3 regions of the Anaerospora sp. genome follow, and region 3 is predicted to be linked to each of the others. Evidence: riboswitches for the same ligand, from Rfam matches in the RefSeq annotation. Region 3 holds a riboswitch; each other region holds the start of a gene.

Region 1 (7,422 bases), on a different contig from region 3:
GTGAATCCCAGCCGTCACCACCAACGAAAGGAGCAGTTATGCCAAGTTCGCGAGCCTGTTTAACAATTTTACCTACTTCTTCATAATAGCCTGGTACATAGATTACATCTGGATTAGTGCTCTTGATTTTAACAAGAATGGTTTTGAAGTCCTGATCTTTTTGCAGGTAAGCTTCTTCCGCTACAATCGTACCGTTCCCTTTTGTATAGGCTTCTTTAAAGAATTTTGACAAGCCTTTGCTATAGTCACTGGAATTGTCAATCATGATAGCAGCTTTTTGCAATTTAAGGGTGTTCAGGATAAAGTTGGCTCCTACAGTACCTTGGAAAGGATCAATGAAGCAAACACGGAAAACATAATTTTTCGCTTTGCCGGTCTTTTCATCCAAAGTAACTTTCGGGTTCGTAGTAGCAGCGGCTACAAAAGGAATTTTGTTGTCTTCAGCAACAGTAGAGGCTGCAATAGCATTAGAGCTGACAGTAAAGCCGGTAACGGCAACTACTTTGTCCTGAGAAATAACTTTTGTCATGGCGTTGGAGGATTCAGACGGCTCGCTTTTATTATCGGCTACTACCATTTGAATCTGCTTGCCTAATACGCCGCCCTTTGCATTGATCTCTTTAGCAGCTAATTTTGCACCATTCGCAGCAGCTGTACCAAAAGATGCCGTTCCGCCAGTTAATTCGTAAATTACGCCAATCTTAATATCGCTGGAGCTGGAAGCGGGACTGCCGCCGCCACACCCGGCCAACAAGCTCGACATCATAACAGTTATTAATCCTACGCTAAAAACTTTTAAACTCTTTTTGAACATTTCTTTTCTCCCCCTTTATCGTATCCCCTCTGTGCAAACCACCCGCTTTTACTGTACGCAACCGCCCCCTCTCATCGTTAATAAAATTACATACTCAGAAAATAAAAGATGCTTTACTAAGGCGTAGTGTAATACGCCCTAATAAAGCATCGTTGCTCAAAAACGTTTGTCTTCTATGATTATACATTGTAATTCTTTTTCAACGTTTTGACAAGTGTTTTTTTATATCTTATTTAACATCCATTTTAGCGCTATAGGAACCACCAGCAAGATGAACAACAACCGGAACATTTGATAGGAAATAACAACCGATAAGTCAGCATGAACCATCATGGCCGTCAACCCCATCTCGGCTACTCCACCAGGTGCTGTCCCTAAAAAGGCTGTTACCAGGCTGAATCCATACAACGCATTCAGGATAAATCCAATAGCAAACGAACATAAAAGAATGCCAACTATACCGCTTACTGTATAGGGGAGCAGCTTTTTCCAATTGCTCATGCTTTCTGCTTTGATATTAGCCCCCATATAAATACCGGTTGATACCTGCGCTACTGTAATCACCCATGTCGGCATAGGCAGCGGCTCCAGGCCGGAGCACACTAACGCTGCCGTAACCAGAGTAGGGCCTAACATCCAGGGTGTCGGCAGTCCTATCCGCTGAGCAGCTAAGGTTCCGATTAATACGGCTGTCACAAAGAATAGCTCTGTAGCAGGTTCCATTGTACTCTGAGCAGTTGTCCGCTGAATAGTCGTATCCACCACCTCTGCCAAGCCATGACGAGCCAGGAAGGGTACAGTAAACACAACTGCCAATAAGCGCAATGTCTGCATAAAGGTAACTACAGTAGCATCAGCATTCAATTCCTTGCTTAAAACTGCCATTTGGCTTAACCCACCAGGTACAGAGCCTAGCAAACTGCTTGCCAGATCGACGCCTGTCCGCTTATGCGTAATATACCCCATAAGTAAACTAAACGCAATGGTTGCAACAGTCGCAGCAAGCATCACAGGCAATTGATCGGCAATTTGCCTGGCAGTAGTCATGGTAAAGGGGCTGCCCATTGTAATCCCCAGTACGACTAAAGCTCCTTTGCGCAGCGCGGCAGGCCAATAGACAACCTTTTGAAATCCCAGTTGAATCACTAATATTACCGCAAGCGGCCCTAATGTCCACGGCAGTGGCAAATTCAATAAATAAAATACCGTCCCTCCTGCCAAAGCCTGGAGAAAGGTCATTAGTATCTTATAGCTATTCTTCGTTGTTGAAGTAAACTTTGTAGAAATGCATGCCTTTTTCGTCGTCAAATCCCCTTTCAATATGGCGAGTTGCATCTTCTAAGCCGGATTTAACCTGAATATCCACGCCCGTATCCAGTTTTATATTGCTCTTCATTTTGCGTTTCATCGATTTTACTGCACCATTGGAAATATCAAACGTTTCCTGAACCACTTTTTCCTGGGTAAGATCATAGTTTTTCTTATGCTGTTTAAACTCATGCATAAGTTCCGGATCACCAATAACCTGTTCTGCAAAGTCGTTTAAATCAAAGCTGCTTTTCCCTTCAAAATAGGCTACTGAATTGTTAATAAACGAGACCTGGTCCTTTTTATCAGCCTGATACATTTGCCCGTATACATTCTCGGAAAAATCACGACATAAATTTAAATACGTTTCCGTATGAAAATGACTATCCTCTACAGGAACGACCTGCAAGAATTCTTCTGTCCAGTATTGCGCTTCAGTATCGCTTTTATTGCCTTTATCGATAATTGCCACCCGGTAGCCGCCAAGTGACTGACTGTTAAAAATAAGACAGCCTTTATCCATTTTCCGGACATTAATACCATCCTCACAGGCAATGGTAATATCCAGACGATGCTCACTAATCCGCAGATAAGTATCTTTATTCTCTGTTTTAAAAATACCAATAGCATCAACTGCCTGTCCGTCTAAAATACAGTCAGCCAAATAAACCATATAAAATTCCCCTTGCTTAACTTTGGGATTAGTGGAATTCTCATACAGGCATTTTAATACATTAACTGATTGGTCATAAAAATTCTGTTTGTTAATAAAAGCCCTGCTGACACACATATACACTTCATTCAGGTGAATATCCGTCTCATGGTGAAAAGAGTACAACTGTTCACTCTTAAAAGATGACAAAAAGTATTTAAGCAGTATTTCTTCTAAGTTACCATCTGTCAGCGGGTAAAGAGCAGGAGTAATTGTCATGCCTTCCCCTTTTAACTTATTGCCGACTTTATGTATGGCCAATTTATCAATACGAGCATGATTCAGTTCAAACACAATATCTCTCCTTTAGCTAAAACGACATAAAACTATTATAGCAAAATATAAGAACCGACTGTAAAAATTTATATATTTTTACAATAAAAATAAGAGACAGTCACTTGATTGTGACTGTCTCTCTAAACAGCTTCATTACCTGCTATTCTTGTGTTTTGGTTGCTGCTGCCAGCTGCTTCTCTTCTAGAGCATCAAAATCCAAAGTAGCAAACAAATCTTCCAGTGTTTCTGCGCGACGAATCATCCGGACCGATCCATCAGGTCGCAGCAGCAATTCAGCGGAACGCAGTTTGCCATTATAGTTAAAGCCCATAGCATGACCATGTGCTCCGGCATCATGAATAACGACTAAATCACCGATATCCACTTGTGGCAAGGCACGGTCAATTGCAAATTTATCATTATTCTCACACAGCGATCCCGTTACGTCGTAGACATGGTCCAAAGGCCATGTTTCTTTGCCGAGTACGGTAATATGATGATACGAGCCATACAAAGCAGGCCGCATCAGATTAACCATGCAGGCATCAAGTCCGACATAGTTCTTATGGATGTTTTTCTTGTGCAGCACAGTTGATACCAGATAACCATAAGGTCCGGTAACCATACGGCCGCATTCGAGCGCCAGTTGGAGCGGATGAAGACCGTTTGCAACGATCTTAGCCTCGTAGGCCTTGTGGACCTGCTTGCCAACATACTGCAGGTCAACAGCTTCCTGTTCTGGCCGGTACGGGATGCCAATACCGCCGCCAAGGTCAATAAACTCCACGCGTATACCTAATTCGCGGTGAATATCGACTGCCAAATCAAACATCATATTGGCTGTTTCCACAAAGGAGTCAGGATTGAGTTCATTTGAAATAACCATCGTATGCAAGCCAAAGCGTTTAACCCCTTTAGCTTTGCAGATACGATATGCTTCAAAAATCTGCTCCCGTGTCAAGCCATATTTCGCTTCTTCAGGAAACCCGATGATGGTATTGCCGCTCTTGAGAAGCGGACCGGGGTTATAGCGGAAGGAAATCATTTCCGGCAAACCGGCATGTTTTTCCAGATAAGCAATATGGGTAATATCATCTAAATTGATAATCGCGCCCAGTTCTTTTGCTTTCACATATTCATCATAGGGAGTATCATTCGATGAGAATATAATATCAGTACCGGTGACGCCTACTTTTTCAGCGAGAATTAATTCCGCCATTGAGCTGCAGTCAGCACCGATGCCTTCTTCTTTAAGAATTTGCATCAGATAGGGATTAGGCGCAGCCTTTACAGCAAAATATTCTTTGAAACCGGGAGCCCAAGCGAAAGCTGCCAACAAGTTACGGGCATTATCGCGGATTGCTTTTTCATCATAAAGATGAAAGGGGGTTGGATAACTGCGAATAATTTCTTCAAGTTTCTGCTTGGAAACGGGAATTTTTTTATCAGCCAATTCTATTCCTCCTCAATATTGTAGCAAACCGCTTAAAATAATAAAAAGCGGTTCGCGTAAATACTATCTTCGCAAACCGCTAGTTTATAACTCAATTAACTTAGCCGTGCAAGATAGCGCTCCATCCGTAAATCGGATGACAGTCCTGTGCTTGATTCAGCCCAGAACCAGCAAACGGGAGCAGGCCTGCTGCCATTCACTTCGGCGGCCCTTCCTTTCAGTATCTGTCTTCGCTGGCCAGCTCAAGATACTTACTATTAATAACCGCACCTCTACCTAACAATATTTATTTTATACTAGTATAGCGCCTGACAGCAACAAGTGTCAACCTTTAGTACATTAACCGCATTAAATTTTGGTTTATCTTGAGTATCTTTTTCCCCAACCTAACCTCAAACCTAACCCGGTCAAATTACTAGTACCGAAACTTTCTTAATTAGTGGCGTTGTATGCCTTTCTCACTGTACTTATCCAAGAGCTCACCGACCGTAACGATCTGATAGCCTTCAGCTTTTATTTTCTCCATCAGGATTGGCAATGCCTCTGCCGTTTGAACCGGTGTGTCAGATGCATGCATGAGAATAATCGCCCCTGGCTTGAGTCGCTTCATAATCCGGTCAACGATGACGTCCCTGCCGGGATTTTTCCAGTCCAAAGAGTCTACATTCCAGATAATCGTTTTATAGCCAACTTCCTGAGTGGCCTGCAACGACTTTTGATTATAGTGTCCATTTGGCGGGCGCATCAAGGTTGCGTCTACGCCTGTCACTTCTTTAATCTGGGCATGTGCTTTCTGAAGGTCCTCTTTTACCCATTCCGGCGTTCTATCGCCATAGTTCTCATGGCGATAGCCATGGCTGGCTATTTCATGCCCGTCGGCTACCATGCGCTGAGCAACTTCCGGGAACTTTTTTGCCCAGGGTCCCATGATAAAAAAAGTAACTTTCGTATCATTTTTCTTTAGGGTATCCAAAATGGATGGCGTAAATTTATTGCCCCACGAATGATCAAAAGTCAATGCCACTACCTTTTGCTCCGTCCTGGTAGCTGCAATTGCGATAGGGCCATTGGTATTAATTTGATCCGAAACCTGGACATAAACCGCACTGATGGCAAAAAGACCGATGATACTGAAAAAAATGTGCCGATGGCTAAACAGCCGGCGCAAATCAAGAATCATAATTCCGCTCCACCTCCCAACATACACTACCAATCTATGCTTGAAGATGGCCCATTATGCGTTTTCCTATTGCCAGCGTACGTAGGGGAATTTTTTTACTATATACAGGATCAGCTGATCTGAGATACTGTAAGCGAGCCGCAGCGTAAGCACAACCGTACCGGCTGTTATCCACCAGATAAAATCGCTGCGCCTAAACTCTGCCGGGATTAGCAGAACAGCCGCTGCAATCACTACAATAAACGCAATGCTAAGTGGCAGAAGCGTTTGAATTGCACCAAAAACCCATTTGCTATATATGCGAGTTGTCTGTTCATCCTGCCGGGCGGTAAATACATGTTGAATCGCTTCTGCCTTCTCGTGCACCCATTTCTCAAGTTTACCAGTTATTACATAAGAGCCGCCTGCAGGGGGGTAATTGCAAAAGACAATAGCAATGGTGCCAGAGTCCGGTACTTCTACAGTAAGCACTATATAATCAATATATGCCAGCTGCTCCAGCAAGGTAATCATTTGCTGCCAATCTTGTATGGTTTGAGACGGGCGGTCATTGTCCTTACCAAGGCGGTCTCCACCTGTACCAATTTCGGCACACCAGGTAAAAGTGCCCGCTTGTCCGAAGCAAACCCATAATTGACGCAATATCATTTCATTTAAGCTGCAGGCCGGCAGCAGGGCTTTCGCAGTATAGTCTTGCATGTTATCTACCTCCCTCCTTTATTATAGGACAAAACTAAGCAAAGGCAATATCAGAACAAATTCTCATCTGCAATATCTTTTTTCATTTGAACCAAAATATTGACTAAATCATAAACTGTATAAAATTTATGGGAGTTACAATTATGAAATGTGATGATGTGGATGGATTAATACTTTTAGCTATTGCAGTTACTATTTTGGGACATATCATTGGATTTGGCGCAGAATTATTAGCTCAACGCTGCGAAAGAAAAGAACGATTCAGAAATGAAAGAACAGAAAATGCTTTGAGCGAGCTGCTTACTAATTTTGAACAGAGAATTAGCAAGTTAGAAAATCTTTGACCGCCCAATAGGCGGCATAAAAAGAGGCTCCCCACAAGTTCATGCGAACTCATGAGAAGCCTCAGCTAACTTAACCTGGTCACTCATCCAAGTTGAATTAGTTTTTTTATTGATGAAATTGGTCAGGCTGTGTTCCTTAAGGATTTATCGCACAATAGACCCTTATATGCCACAAGCTAGAGAGGCGTGATTACATCATGCCGCCCATGCCACCCATGCCGCCCATTCCACCCATACCGCCCATTCCTGCTGCTGCGCCGCCGTCTTTTTCCGGTTTGTCAGCAACAAGAGTTTCGGTAGTAAGAACCATCGCTGCAATGCTTGCTGCATTTTGCAGGGCAGAGCGAGTTACTTTGGCAGGATCTACAATACCAGCAGCAATCATATCAACATACTCTTCGGAAAGAGCATTGAAGCCGATACCTTTGCCAGTCTTTTTCACGTTTGCTACAACAACGGAGCCTTCCAGGCCGGCATTGTTGGCAATTTGACGTACTGGTTCTTCAATAGCGCGTTTAACGATTTGAATACCGGTTTTAACGTCGCCAACTGCCTCTAAGCCTTCAAGTGCAGGCAGAATGTCGATGAAGGTAGTGCCGCCGCCAGCTACAATACCTTCTTCTACTGCAGCGCGAG
Region 2 (7,422 bases), on a different contig from region 3:
AAATGTAGAGGTCCACATTTGCTATATCAGTTTCCGAATTATAGCCCCATACTTTTTCCATAATTCGTTCTTTAGTCATGACTTGACCAAAATTGTGCATTAATACTTCCAATAATAACGATTCTTTTACAGTAAGTTGAATGTTTTCACTACCTTTAGTCACTTGTCCTCCAAGAGGATTTAACGTTAAACCTCCTGCTGAGATCGTATCTCCAACATAATTTTTGCTTTTACGTCTGGTAAGCGAGCGGATTCTGGCAAGCAATTCTTCCGTATAGAAAGGCTTAACCAAATAATCATCAGCACCGGCATCAAGACCTGCTACACGATCTTTAGGGGCATCCTTTGCTGTTAAGAAAAGTACCGGCACATCGAAGCCTGCGCTGCGTAGTTCTTTTACGAAACTGATTCCATCGCGCCGTGGCAGCATGCGGTCAAGAACGATGGTATCATATACTCCGGTGGAAGCCATTTCCAGGCCGGTTTCACCATCCAGTGCAATATCTACTACATAACCGTTTTTTTTCAACAAATAAGATAATGCATCGACGATCTTTTGTTCATCTTCTACTACTAATAATCTCATTAAGTCCCCATTATGTGTAACTGCCTTGTCATTAATTTATCCGTCCATGGATTTTCGCTATTATCATTTTAACGCTTTATTCTTTGATTTTCATTTAATATTTCAAAGAAAAATCAAAGAGTTAATAAACTATTAATAAAAAGCAAGAGACTCTATATAATTAACAATTTATTCAAGGAATGAAACGAATGTAATAGTAAATACTACAAGTGTAATGGGTCTGTAATGGTTGAGCCCAGATTGGTGCCGGATATCACTGGTGTTCGGCATTAGTCGGCCAAGCGGGCTCTTACCATGTAAACAGTTGGCCCCTCAAAGCGCTAATACGCAAGCTTCGGGGGGCTGTTGCTTTCAGGTTTGAGGCTGTTCTAGTATGACGCTGGCACAGTTCAAAGAAGCGGGGTGTACGATATGGAGATTCTTGTTCCCCTGTTTAGTATTATTATGATTAATTTGCTATTAAGTGGCGATAATGCCCTAGTGATTGCATTGGCTAGCCGGGCACTGCCCAAAGAACAGCAAAAGAAAGCGATATTTTGGGGTGGCGCCGGGGCAGTTGGTCTGCGAATCATTTTGACTGTCTTTGCAATCATTCTGCTCCAGATTCCATATCTGCAATTCGCCGGGGGGCTATTATTATTATGGGTCGCAGTCAAACTCATGCGTGGTGAGCATGAAAGCCACGAAGAAATCAAAGCTGCCAGTACGATCTGGGATGCAGTTAAAACGATTCTGGTAGCAGATTTGGTAATGAGCTTGGATAATGTCATTGCCATTGCCGGTGTTGCAAAAGGTCATATGGGATTATTGATTATTGGATTGGCAATAAGCATTCCAATCATTCTTTGGGGAAGCAGACTGATTATGTCATTGATGGAAAAATGGCCTATAGTGATAACTCTTGGAGCTGCATTTTTAGGTTGGACAGCAGGGGAAATGATAGTAGGAGACAAAAAAATCGAAGAATTACTATTTTCCTATCCCTGGGCTCATTGGCTTATTCCAGTCAGCTTGGCGTTATTCGTAATTGCTGCTGGTAAGATGATACATAAATCTGCCGCAGGTAGACAGCGTTAGAGCATGTTAAATATTAAAAAAGAAGTTGTCCTGAAATAAAGAGTCCTTTTTGTACGGTAACGGCCTTATCCCAGGAGATAGAGTCACTGGTATTCTCTGAACCGGTGTAAATATTAAGCCATTGGTAGCGATACCCAAGCGTGATAGCACCGTTTGTTTTGGGCAGTTTATACTGCAGGGCAAGCTGGGCATCCCACATTTGTCCTGGCCCTATATGTGAAAAATCCAACTCCCGTAAATTCCACCATCCATGACCTTGAACTAACGCCAACGGCGTGTAGGTCAGTGATCCAAGCGCTGATAAGGAAGTGCTGAGTTTTTTTGAAGTTAATGCTCCAATATGCGGTCCCTGATAGCTTATAGTATAAGTCGAATTTAACAGGGGAAGCGCAGTCTGGACATGTTGATAATTATTTATTGTATAAAGTCCATCAGACATGTGAAAAGAATTATTCCGGTAACTGTAACCGTAAAAGACAACCGTATTCGCATGAACCGGCCGGTGCCAGTTTAGTTGAAGATAACTGCTGGAGCCTGAAGTTTTGAAGGTTCCGAAATACCAATATTGACTATTGTTTGCATAATTCCAATCCGAATCACTGCCTGTTGCAGGCGTTATGGTCTTCATAAAACCACCATCTGCCGTAAAATAGCCACGGCTAGTCGGTGTTGATTGATAACGGGCTGTTATGTAAGTACCTGACTGGGGATAAAAAAGTTCAGAAGCTCCGTTTCCCTGGCTTAATGAAGTTGTGTCGGTAGTCGGGAATCCAATGCGCCATTTTGTATAGCCCTCAGCGGGCCAGAGACCCATTGAAAACTCTGCTGCTGTAGCATAGACAGTAGTACACACTATTACGAAGCAGGGAAGCAATACGCGCAAAATTTTTAGAATCTGCTGCATGGTAATTTCCTCGTTTACATAAATTTTGATCGTAAAAGTATTCGCTATTGAATAAAAAGTACCTTTGAGAGTAGAGCTAGTAAATGCTGGAGACTGACTCCTTCTATACAAACAATCAGCAGTTAGGATACCTAACTGCTGATTGTTTAAGAAGGAAATTTTAATTTTCGCCCGTAAGAGTGCAGATAGCTTTCAGCTGGAATGTTTTCATCATTAAAAATGATAGTACCACTGTGTAGAAAACGATGATTTTGAAAGTAACGCAAATCATAGATTCGAACATTCAAACTGCCTTCTTGGCTGTCTTCCGAAAAATAACTAAAAGGGGTAAACAACAAAAAAAATTCAGCCAGATTTGTTTTCTGAGCTTTAACCATAATTGTTGAGTGTTGTTGTTTGGGCAAATTGGCTTTAATGCTAAGATGAAAATGAAAAGCACCTATTTCTCCAACCAAGTATCCCTCATCTGTTTCAAGGACAAAGTCCCAGTAGAAAATCCTCGCTAGTGAGGGCATTACCAGGATACGCTTCAGATTAAAGCCGATAATGTGCTGTTTGAGCCAATGCGTGGCTCGTACTCTAAATAATAAGCGTAATCCAATATACGAGAATATACAGCTAAAACTGATTAAGGAGATTTGTTGCATTGGTAAGCCCGACATATAGGGCAACAATAAAACAATTAATAACAGAGGGTCAAATACATTTAATAAATTACAGCTCAGTCTTTCTTTACGCAGCGGCCACAACAAAGCAGCACCATGGGTGTTGAAAAAATCCAATGCTATGTGGGATAATCCACCGGCAAATGCCCATAAAAATAACGAGAAAAAAGAAGATTCGGGAGAACAGATAAAAACGCCCATAGCAATTAAAGCTGCCCAGCCCACAATGCCAGGCAAGGAATGCGAGGCTGCCCGGTGCTGCTTTAGATAACTCATTTCGCCGCGAATTATCGCAAGGAAATCAAAGTCTGGTGCTTGAGAGCCTAGGAACGCTGCAATATAAATCGGGTTGTCAATTGCAAGGGGCTGGCCAGAAAGACCGGCAAGAGCAATCCCTACTACACCATGTGTTAATGCATCCATCCATTCACTTCCCTACATGCTTGTTTCCAAGAAGTTTACATAACATTATAGCATGAAAGAATGGTAGAACGTCTACGGTAAGTTATGGATGCTAGCACCCTATTTTTATCGTTTTTACGCTAATAAGGTACAAGGTTAAGGGGATGATTAGTGAGGAATAATAGGGTTATAGGAGGTGAGACTTTGGATAAAAAACAGTATAGCATCGAAGTAGAGGAGGAAAAGCAGCTGATTCGGCAAAGTGCCGATCATGTTGGAGGCATTACGGAAGCCTCTGGAGGGGTTGATCCTGACATTGATGAAAACTTAATGCGATTATCCGGAGGACCCTGATAAAAAGATAAATCCCCATCCCGTTGGTAATGGGATGGGGATTTATCTTTTATTGCTGGCGTGACTTGCTCTGTAAGTCAGAAGAATCTTTTTTATTTAAAAACAGCAGATAGAATAGATAAATTGCGAAAACTACCGGGACTCCGGTATAAAGGACAATTTGCTGGGACTCATCAAAGTAAAGACTGGCAATAATTCCGGCATTAAGGAGAAAGGCCAATATTGGTACTAGAGGGTATAAGGGAGTCCGAACTGCCAAGTTTTTTAATTGGCCACCCAACTGTACATATTTACGGCGGAAATTCAACTGGCACCAGGCAATAATCATCCAAATCAGACACCCTGTCAGACCTGTACTTGACATGAGCCATATGTAGACAGTATCAGCTGCATACGTTTCAGTCAGAAGGGATAGACAGGCTAGCAATAAGGTAATTAGTACGCCGCCATACGGAACACCGTTCTTATTGAGGTTGCCCAGCCAGGAGGGTGCATGACCATCTTTAGACATGGACCACAGCAGGCGGGAGCAAGCATAGAGTGCCGAGTTGCCGGCAGATAAAGCAGAGGTTAACACAACAAAGCTCATAACATCTTTGGCAAAAGGAATTCCCAGACGTCCGAAGACATGGGCAAAGGGACTCTCCAGTACTCCGGCTTCTTCCATCGGGATGGTAGCTGCTAGAATAATAATAGCTAATACATAAAATATAATAATTCGTAGTCCGATACCGCGAATAACTTTAGGCACGTGTTTTTCAGGATTTTGACACTCACCTGCGGCAATTCCGACAAGCTCTGCCCCTTGGAAGGAGTAGACTACAGCAATCATAGTTAAAAATACGGCACTAAACCCATTGGGAAATAAGCCGCTGCCCGTATTGTAGTTTGAGAAACCGACAGCTCCTTCATTACCGGAGAAGCCAAAAATCAGGCCGGCACCGGCAATAATAAAGCCAACGATAGCAGCAACCTTAATGCTGGCAAACCAAAACTCTGTTTCACCATAGGCTTTTACGGAAATGAGATTTAGCAGGGCCAAAGCTACAGCAAAGACTGCACACCATATCCAAACAGGAACCTGAGCAAACCAGTGATGCATAATAATTCCGGCTGCTGTGAAATCTGCAGCAATACAAATTGCCCAGTTTATCCAATATAACCAGCCGGTAGTAAAACCTGCGCCAGGGGAAATAAACCGGGACGCATAGCTTTGGAATGAACCAGAAACAGGCATTGCTACCGTTAGCTCCATTAAGCAAAGCAATACCAGGTACATAACAAGGCCGCCGGCAAGATAAGCGAGGATGGCGCCAAAAGGCCCTGCCTGATGGATTGTTTGGCCTGAACCCATAAATAGTCCGGTGCCAATGGTCCCCCCAATAGAAATCATCATTAAATGGCGGGGGAGCATATCACGTTTTAGCCCTTGCTTCTCCGGGCAGAGTTGTTCTAGATCAACACTTGCTTTTGACATGATTTAACCTCCTATTTATTTGCGTAAAAAAGCAGCGTGAACAATCTCACGCTGCTTAAGATAGATATCTTAGCGCTAATGAGATAGTCCTCCACCTAAAAACATTTTAGGTGACAGTCTTGCACTTATTCAGTACAAGCCCAGCAGCAAGTGATTGCCTCAACCCGCGCTTCGGCGAATATCCCTTTCCCTACAATTCATCGCATTGGCAAAGCTTATCGTAGATAATCATGAGTATTCGCGCCTCTATCTGGCACACTATTTATTTCTAAATATGATTATAGTATACTCTTTGTGGACACGTCAATGATTTGTCTTTTTACGATGGGGAAAATACCATAGAATGAAACGAGAATAGTATTGACTGATATGAGCGAGTGTAATATGATGGTAATAATTCAATATCTAAAGGGGAGTAGCTATTAGGTATAGTCAACACCACTGCTAACGCATGGCTGTACCGTTGGAATATCCAACAGCGAGACCTTTAGTATGGCCATATACATACTAAGGTCTTATTTTCGTGGAGAGAAAAGGCCTTACGACGTTTGTAAGGCCTTTTTATTGTTTTGCTATAAAAATATGGTGAAAGGGGTTATTTCGATGGAACTATTGGCAGCGTTAGGCAGTATTACATTCATCAATCTAATACTAAGCGGCGATAATGCGGTCATCATAGCTCTGGCTAGTAGAAACTTACCCCCCGAACAGCGCAAAAAGGCTGTCTTATGGGGAAGTGCGGGAGCAGTGGTATTGCGGATTGTTTTAACTATGATCGCAGCTCTCTTGCTACAAATTCCTTATGTACAATTTGCCGGTGGTTTAGCTTTATTATGGATTGCTGTAAGCTTACTAGGTGATGACAAACAACATGATGTAGCTTGTAAAGAAGCAGCAAGCTTTTCCGAAGCAATAAAAGTAATTTTATTTGCCGATCTTATTATGAGTCTTGATAATGTCCTGGCTATCGCCGGAGTTGCTAACGGCAATATGCTGTTACTTATCGCCGGGCTGGCAATGAGTGTTCCGCTAGTTATTTTTGGCAGTCAGATGTTGATGTCTCTTATGGATCGGTATCCAATTATAATTTATATTGGAGCGGCTATTTTAGGCTGGACAGCAGCCAAAATGATGGTAGCAGATGCTGCTATGGGGCCGATTCTTGAACCCTATGCGCTATTGCTTGAACTTGCATTGACGGCATCTGTGGTTGGCGTAGGCCATTGGCTGAAAGTCCGAGCGCAAAGTGTTCCCGCAAACACAGAAGGTGCTCCTGCTTTTCGGGATGGTGAAAAATAAGTAAAACAACCGGTTCGCTTAAGCGAGCCGGTTGTTTTACTTATATGCACTATGTGTCAGAGATATTGACAGGGAATATCCTGACTGCTACCATAAAATTGTGTATACTGCTTTCAGACAAAATAAATTGTAAGGATGCGTTTTGATGAACGAAATTACCAGTATTGATATAGGACGGGCTGCACTCCGCATGGCGCTTAGTGAAACTCGGCAAGATGAACAAGATACCCGGCAGGGATTGCAAAAGCGAAATATACTGTCGGTGGCTGTTGACTTTGGCGGAGAGTTTGTTCCCTCTGTAAAGAAAATCATTGAAAGGGCTGTCGTAGCTGCACAGCGTCAGGGTGTTGTAGCTGCCAATCACGTAGGTGAGGGGGCGGTTGCCGGTGCTACAAGGGCAGCTCTCGAACAAATTGCCTCAAGAGCTATCGGCCTGAATGTGGGCGGAAAAATCGGCATTGCCCGTTATGAGGAACATTTGTGTGTGGCTATTTATTTTGGTGTTGGAGTCCTGAATCTTAACGAAGTGGCGGTAGGCTTAGCACATCGATCTTTGCCATCCGATCAACCATAGAAGAGCCGGCCTAGGGCCGGCTCTTCTTTATATATGGATATTTTCTTCAGGTAAGTATTGGCAATAAACGGAAATTGGATTATA
Region 3 (7,422 bases):
CCACATCGCCAACACCGAGTCCGTCGACAAGTATACTGCCGGCTGTTACCTTTCCGCTGACTTGCCCCTTTTCACGAGTGAATTCGAGAATGCTCCCATTATCAGCTATAAAGATATTTTCCTTCGTCATGCCCAAATCCTGGGCTAATTTAGCGTGCTTAATTAAATGACGATACTCCCCGTGAACAGGTATAAAGAACTTCGGTCTCACTAAGTTATGCATTAACTTTAGTTCTTCCTGACTGGCATGACCGGAGACGTGAATACCCGCAGCAGACTCATAAACAACTTCAGCACCCTGGCGAAGAAGGTAATCGATATTGCGGAATACCAATTTCTCATTGCCTGGTATTGGCGTTGCGGAAATAATAATAGTATCTCCTGGTGCAATGTCTACTTTCTTATGATCCGACATCGCCATACGCGTTAGGGCCGACATGGGTTCGCCCTGGCTGCCGGTAGTTATGATAACAATCCTTGAGGCAGGATAGTTATTAATTTCATCAATATCAATCAATATGCCGTCAGGAATATGTAAATATCCCAGTTCGATAGCAATATTGACTACATTAATCATACTTCTTCCTAAAACAGCTACTTTTCTGCCATATTGATTTGCGGCATTGATGGCTTGTTGTATACGATGGATGTTTGACGAAAAGGTGGCGATAACAATTCGCTCACGAGCAACTCTAAAAGTTTCTTCAAATGTTGCTCCTACTATTCGTTCGCTCTGTGTATAGCCAGGACGCTCAGCATTCGTACTATCTGCAAGCAGCACGAGCACACCCTGATCACCTAGCTCGGAAAACTTATGAAAATCACTGCTTCTCCCATCCACAGGAGTCTGGTCAAATTTAAAATCACCAGTATGAACAATAGTACCGACAGGTGTTTTTATAGATAGTGCTACAGAATCGGCAATACTATGATTTACGTGAATAAAACCGATTTTGAAATGCCCCAAAACAATTTCGTCACCTGCTTCAACAGTATGTAAGTTACTGTTAGCAATATTATTCTCTTTTAAACGGTTACTCACGATTCCCAGTGTTAAACGAGTACCGTAAACAGGAACGCATAATTGTTTTAGAACAAAAGGCAAGGCTCCGATATGATCTTCATGTCCGTGAGTCAAAATAATAGCACGTATTAAATCCCTATTATCAAGCAAATAGGAAATATCAGGTATTACCAAATCAATACCCGGCATGCTATCCTCCGGAAACATCAGGCCCGAATCAATTACGATGATGTCGTCCCCGCAACGAACGACAGTCATATTTTTTCCTATCTCACCAAGTCCGCCTAGAGGAATTATCTGTAATTTTTGCGGTAATTTGGCCAAAAAAAGTTACACCTCCGAAGATCAATACTAAATAAAGTAAAAAACAGCGAAAAGACAACCCTATTTCTCTATACCGCCGCCCATGTCGAAATAGTTAAGGACCACGCCGTTCCGTCCACTTGATTTTTATTATATCGCATTCCAGCATTTACAACAAGTGGCAAATCCACTAGCTTATTATATGCAATTAAGCCTTATAAATACTTCAGCCATCTTCCTCACGGAAGATGGCTGAAGTATTAATTTAAAGCGCCTACATCACGCATTGCCTGCTTAATATGCTCAAGTTCGTTTTCTGTTGCTGCCACCATCGGCAGGCGAAGCGGTCCTGCATTCAATCCGATCACGTTCACAGCCGTTTTTATCGGAATAGGATTAGTAGTAATAAAAATTGCTCGGAAAAAAGGATGAAGTTCTAAGTGAATTGCTTGTGCTTTTGCTAAATCTCCTAAGAAAAATGCTGTGATCATTTCTTTCATCTTTTTACCTACTATGTGCCCTGCAACACTGATTACACCCGTACCACCAACAGCCAATACCGGCAATGTCAAACCATCATCGCCGCTATAAACGAGAAATTCCGGTGGGGTAATCCGTATGATTTCAGAAACCTGATCAAGACTTCCGCTTGCTTCTTTGACAGCAACAATATTTTTACATGCTGTAAGCCGTGCAATTGTTTGTGGCAATATATTAGAACTTGTACGGCCAGGCACGTTATATACAATGAAAGGTAAAGCACTCGCATCTGCAATTGACTTAAAATGCTGATAATAGCCCTCTTGAGTTGGTTTATTGTAATAAGGACCGACAAGCATTGCGCCATGAACTCCTAGTTTTTCTGCCTCTTGCGTCAAAGCAATGGACGCGCGGGTATCATTAGATCCTGTTCCGGCAATAACCGTCGCTTGATCGCCGATCGCATCCAGAACTGTTGCGAATAACCGAAGTTTTTCTTCCTTGCTTAATGTTGCAGACTCGCCGGTGCTTCCGGCAACTACAACACCATCAGAACCATTTGCTACAAGATATTGGGCCAATTGTGCTGCGGCAGCATAATTTACAGATTGGTCAGGATTAAATGGGGTAACCATAGCCGTTAGAATTCTTCCGAAATCTCTCATATTATCCTCCCCTTTAATTGGATAACCCGAACCGTTCATGCAAGGCTGTAACCGCTCTATTGACATCGTCATTTTTAACAAGGACAGAAATGGACGTGTGGGAATCTACAGTTTGTAGTATCGGTATATCATTAAAAGATAATGCTTCAACAAAATTAGCCATTACACCCGGCACCTCACGCATGCCGCCGCCCACTACCGACACTTTAGCACAGTTGCGTGTTGTTTCCACTTCATAGCCAAGAGTTGCTAATTTGGCTATTGCAGTATCGGCTACCTCTTCCATAACTGTAAACATAATTAACCCCGGATGAACATTAATTAAATCAACACTAATCCCACTTTCAGCCATTGCACGAAAAACCTTAAAGCTTTCATTGTGAGTAGTTGCCGCATCCAAAATAACTTTGATTTGCATAACACCAGGCAAATACGTTACTCCAGTTGCTACCTTGTCAGAAACAGCTGTTTCACCGGTTTCTTTTTGAATTACATTTGTGATCAACGTTCCTGGAGCATCGGAAAACGTAGATTTTACCACTAGAGGAATGTTCTTTTGCATAGCAATTTCAACTGCCCTCGGATGAATTACCTTAGCCCCTTGATGGGCAAGCTGGCATACTTCACCATAACTGATTTGGTCTAATATTTTGGCATTTTTAACAATTCTTGGGTCTGCTGTCATAATGCCATCAACGTCTGTGTAGATTTCAACCAATTCCGCATTAAGAGCCGCTCCCAGCGCTGCAGCGGTTGTATCACTGCCACCGCGTCCCAGTGTCGTTAGTTCCCCGTCTACGGTCATACCTTGAAAACCGCACACAACAGGAGTTTTACCTATTTTTAAAAGATTAAGCATCCGTGAAGGATCAACCTTTAAAATACGGCCATTATTGAAATTATTATCAGTAATCATACCGGCCTGCCCGCCAGTCAGCATGACTGCATCAATTCCCGCAGCCTGCATGGTGCCTGCCATAACAACAGCCGATATGATTTCTCCACAATACATAATTTGATCAAGTTCTCTAGCTGCAATGTGTTGATACGTGTTTTTGGCTACGCCAATTAAGGTATCCGTTGCGTACGTATCCCCTTTACGTCCCATAGCTGATACTACAACTACAGGACGATAGCCTTGTTGGCGTGCATTTTCAATCTTTGACAAAACCATTTGTCGAACTTCCGGTGAGGCGACTGATGTCCCCCCAAATTTTTGTACGATAATACGCATTCTCTGCACCTCAAATTAAGTTTTGCTCAATCATATATTCGGCAATTTGTAAGGCGTTTAACGCTGCGCCCTTTCTAATTTGATCACCGACAACCCACATGTTGAGGCCGTGAGGTACAGAAGTATCTTTGCGAATGCGACCGACGAAAACCTCATTTCGGTCTGATGTATATAATGGCATCGGGTATATCATCTCATCCGGGTTGTCTTCAACAATCACTCCTGGGAAAGCATCCATTAGAGCCTTAGCTTCCTCTACAGTCAAAGGTCCTTCCAGCTCTAGATTGATTGACTCTGAATGACTCCGGTAAACAGGAACACGTACTGTCGTTGCCGATATGCCGATAGTCGAGTCACCAAGAATCTTGTGTGTTTCATGCACCATTTTCATTTCTTCTTTTGTATAACCATTTTCTAGAAAAACGTCAATTTGCGGCAAAAGATTAAATGCGATTTGATAATGCTTAGGCAGGCTGGCACTGGGCAGAATGTTAGCTACAACCGGACGTTTGTCGATTGTGGCTTTCACCTGCTCATCAAGCTCATCTATCGCTTCCTTGCCGGCTCCTGACACCGCCTGATAAGTAGAGACGATGATCCTCTTTATTTTTACTTTATCATAAATTGGTTTTAAAGCCATCGCCATAATAATAGTTGAGCAATTAGGATTGGCGATGATGCCCTGATGCTCATGAATAGCCAGAGGATTAACTTCAGGTACTACCAGAGGCACATTGGGGTCCATTCTAAATGCACTTGAATTATCAATAACAACCGCTCCGCGTTTGACCGCTTCCGGCGCAAGCGCTTTGCTTGCTGCTCCACCAGCAAATAATGCAATTTGCACATTTTCAAAGGATTCAGGTTTTGCTTCTTCCACCACATATGTCTGACCCATAAAGTCTATTGTTTTACCAGCTGAACGTGCTGAAGCCAGTAATTTCAAATTGGCAAAGGGAAAATTTCTTTCTTCAATTAGCTTTAAAAATTCCTGTCCAACTGCTCCAGTAGCTCCTAAAATTGCCACATTATACTTTTTCATACTACCACTCCATTCAGCATTTAATCCATTATTTGTTCTAAGCCGCAAACCAGACCACTTATTGAAAGCACTTTTTTACATGCTAGTACAACGCCGGGCATAAAGGATTCACGGGAGATGGAATCATGACGTACAACAAGCGTTTGTCCTAGACCACCAAATATAACCTCTTGATGAGCTACATATCCCGGAAGGCGAACGCTGTGAATATGTATTCCTGCGTAATTTGCTCCTCTGGCTCCTTGTAGCTTTTCTACTTCATCAGGATGTCCCTGCTCTAAAATTCCCCGTTTTTGGGCAATTAGTTCAGCGGTGCGCAAAGCGGTCCCCGATGGCGCATCAAGCTTCTGATCATGGTGAAGTTCAATTATTTCAATATGAGGAAAATACTTAGCTGCATCCTGTGCCAATTTCATCATTAGAATAGCTCCAACAGAGAAATTTGGTGAAACAAGCGCATTAACACCAGTCGTCGTGCATAATTCGCGAACTTCAGTCAGGTTTTCTTCTGATAAACCTGTAGTACCGACTACAGGACATACCCCACTATTCAAGGCAACCCGGATATTATTCATTACTGACTCTGGCCTTGTAAAATCAACCATGACTTGTGGTTTTGTTTCATTGATTATTGTTTGCAAATCATTGCCAATCATTACGCCAAGTTTGCCAACACCAATCAAATCACCAACATCACTAAAATCAGATTTTACATCAACCGCTCCTACAATTTGCAACTGATCATCTGTATGTACTGCTTTTAATACTTCTCTACCCATTTTTCCATAAGCACCACAAACCAATACCCGAATCACAAACGCCACCTCCGAAAATTAAAATAAGGCAGTCGGTAGAGCTAATCTCACCGACTACCTTATATAGGCAGAAATAAAGGATAACATGGAAAATATGATATTTCCCTTTATCCTAGTGAGATAGCGCTCCACCGAAGAACAACCTTCAGTGACAGTTTTAACACCTATTCGATGTAAAACCAGCGTGAAAGACCGGCATCATTTCACACTTCGGCAGTCAACCCTTTTCTTCCAGTTCATCGACACCACTCTTCCTGAAAGTACTCCTGTTGACCGCACCTCTACCTTAACCCTGTACAGGATGAGGTCTATTTATTTTACGTTCATTGTATAATAATGGTTACATGGAAGTCAACAAAGTTTTGAACTTTTTATCTGTATTTTACAGCTTATCTGTAAAATACACCTTCGTAACGCCTTATTTCATCAAGCCGTAACGACGAAATCTCTTCATAAATTAAGGCTGCCTATCATTCAGGCAGCCTTAACTATCAAATATTAAGCGCGCATTTCCATACGCAGTCTATCGGCGATCATTGCCATAAACTCTGAATTTGTCGGTTTGCCTTTTTCCAGTTTTACCGTGTAGCCGAACAAACGATTAATCATATCGATATTCCCTCTGTTCCAGGCAACTTCAATCGCATGACGAATTGCTCTTTCCACACGGCTGGGAGTAGTAGAGTATTTTTCGGCAATCATAGGATATAAAACTTTAGTAACGGCACCAAGCAGTTCAATTTCAGATATAATCATCATGATGGCATCCCGCAAATATTGATAACCTTTAATATGAGCAGGAATACCAATTTCCCGAATAATATTGGTTACTTCAACGTCAACAGATTTTGCTTTGATTGCTTGCGCAGTTACCTGCGGGCGCTGAGTAGTAATCATACCGGCAAGCTGCCTGATACGGCTAACCAGTACTTCCATATTAAACGGCTTCAACACATAATAATCTGCACCTAATTCAACAACACGCTGTGTGATTGTTTCTTGACCGAAAGCGGTCAGCATAATAATTTTAGGGCGCTTACCACCGGTAGTATTAATTCGCTCTAATACACCAATGCCATCAAGATGTGGCATAATAATATCAAGAATAACGACATCCGGCTTTTTTTCATCAATGATCGATATGATTTGCTCGCCATTGTAGGCAACACCTACTACTTCAATATCAGGCTGCTGGCTGAGATACTCATTCATGATTTCGGAAAACTCTTTATTATCATCCGCAAACGCCACTTTGATTCGTTCTTTGAGCACTTGAACATCCTCCCTGCATCGTTTTACATTTTTATAAATTCGACAAAGTTACGTCAATTCCTTCCTTTATTGGAAAAAAATCCAAATTTCTTCCATTTATATAATTAACTTCCAGAATGCTTGTTTTTTAGTAATTTATAATCAAAAAAGATCATTATTCCACTTTTGTATTAGTGGATAATGATCTCTCTTATTATCTACTCTATCAAGAAGCCTGTAAATAAAAATCGTCTTTATAACTAAATAGTTTATAAGCAGTCTGTTTATTTTTGGGTGGAATAAGCCCGCTTTCCATCAGCATCCAATCAATAAAAACGCCATAACCGCGCGTTGGATCATGAACAAATACATGCGTTACGGCACCAATCACACGTCCATTTTGAATAATAGGACTACCGCTCATTCCCTGCACTATTCCGCCTGTTTTATCAAGCAATCGGGGATCAGTAACTTTGATAACTAATCCTTTTCCTTCTGGAGCCTCTTGATAATTGATTTTTTGTATTTCAATCGAAAATTTTTCAATTGTTTGGCCATCTACGACGGTAAGTATTTCCGCCGCTCCTGTTTGCACTTGGCTCATTGAT

Evidence for each region. Region 3 has a riboswitch for lysine ahead of dapB (4-hydroxy-tetrahydrodipicolinate reductase). Riboswitches for the same ligand answer to the same signal wherever they lie in the genome.
Region 1: another riboswitch for lysine. It lies ahead of RTR76_RS03935 (diaminopimelate decarboxylase); the one in region 3 lies ahead of dapB (4-hydroxy-tetrahydrodipicolinate reductase).
Region 2: another riboswitch for lysine. It lies ahead of RTR76_RS03165 (amino acid permease); the one in region 3 lies ahead of dapB (4-hydroxy-tetrahydrodipicolinate reductase).

Annotation. Positions count from the first base shown of each region.
Region 1 is NZ_DALZUO010000003.1:68,402-75,823, reverse strand. Features, by position in the region: gene RTR76_RS03950 (ABC transporter substrate-binding protein) at 1-814, opposite strand, end outside; gene RTR76_RS03945 (AbrB family transcriptional regulator) at 1,037-2,053, opposite strand; gene RTR76_RS03940 (nucleoid-associated protein) at 2,067-3,128, opposite strand; gene RTR76_RS03935 (diaminopimelate decarboxylase) at 3,271-4,563, opposite strand; lysine riboswitch at 4,670-4,846, opposite strand; gene pdaB (polysaccharide deacetylase family sporulation protein PdaB) at 5,000-5,743, opposite strand; gene RTR76_RS03925 (hypothetical protein) at 5,810-6,442, opposite strand; gene RTR76_RS03920 (hypothetical protein) at 6,586-6,786, shown strand; gene groL (chaperonin GroEL) at 6,977-7,422, opposite strand, start outside.
Region 2 is NZ_DALZUO010000002.1:226,684-234,105, forward strand. Features, by position in the region: gene RTR76_RS03140 (response regulator transcription factor) at 1-586, opposite strand, end outside; gene RTR76_RS03145 (TerC family protein) at 998-1,663, shown strand; gene RTR76_RS03150 (hypothetical protein) at 1,677-2,567, opposite strand; gene RTR76_RS03155 (metal-dependent hydrolase) at 2,714-3,655, opposite strand; gene RTR76_RS03160 (hypothetical protein) at 3,839-3,988, shown strand; gene RTR76_RS03165 (amino acid permease) at 4,038-5,465, opposite strand; lysine riboswitch at 5,542-5,722, opposite strand; gene RTR76_RS03170 (TerC family protein) at 6,069-6,764, shown strand; gene RTR76_RS03175 (HutP family protein) at 6,910-7,338, shown strand.
Region 3 is NZ_DALZUO010000012.1:31,281-38,702, reverse strand. Features, by position in the region: gene RTR76_RS11420 (ribonuclease J) at 1-1,348, opposite strand, end outside; gene dapA (4-hydroxy-tetrahydrodipicolinate synthase) at 1,588-2,472, opposite strand; gene dapG (aspartate kinase) at 2,486-3,706, opposite strand; gene RTR76_RS11405 (aspartate-semialdehyde dehydrogenase) at 3,717-4,748, opposite strand; gene dapB (4-hydroxy-tetrahydrodipicolinate reductase) at 4,769-5,563, opposite strand; lysine riboswitch at 5,677-5,855, opposite strand; gene spo0A (sporulation transcription factor Spo0A) at 6,062-6,835, opposite strand; gene spoIVB (SpoIVB peptidase) at 7,041-7,422, opposite strand, start outside.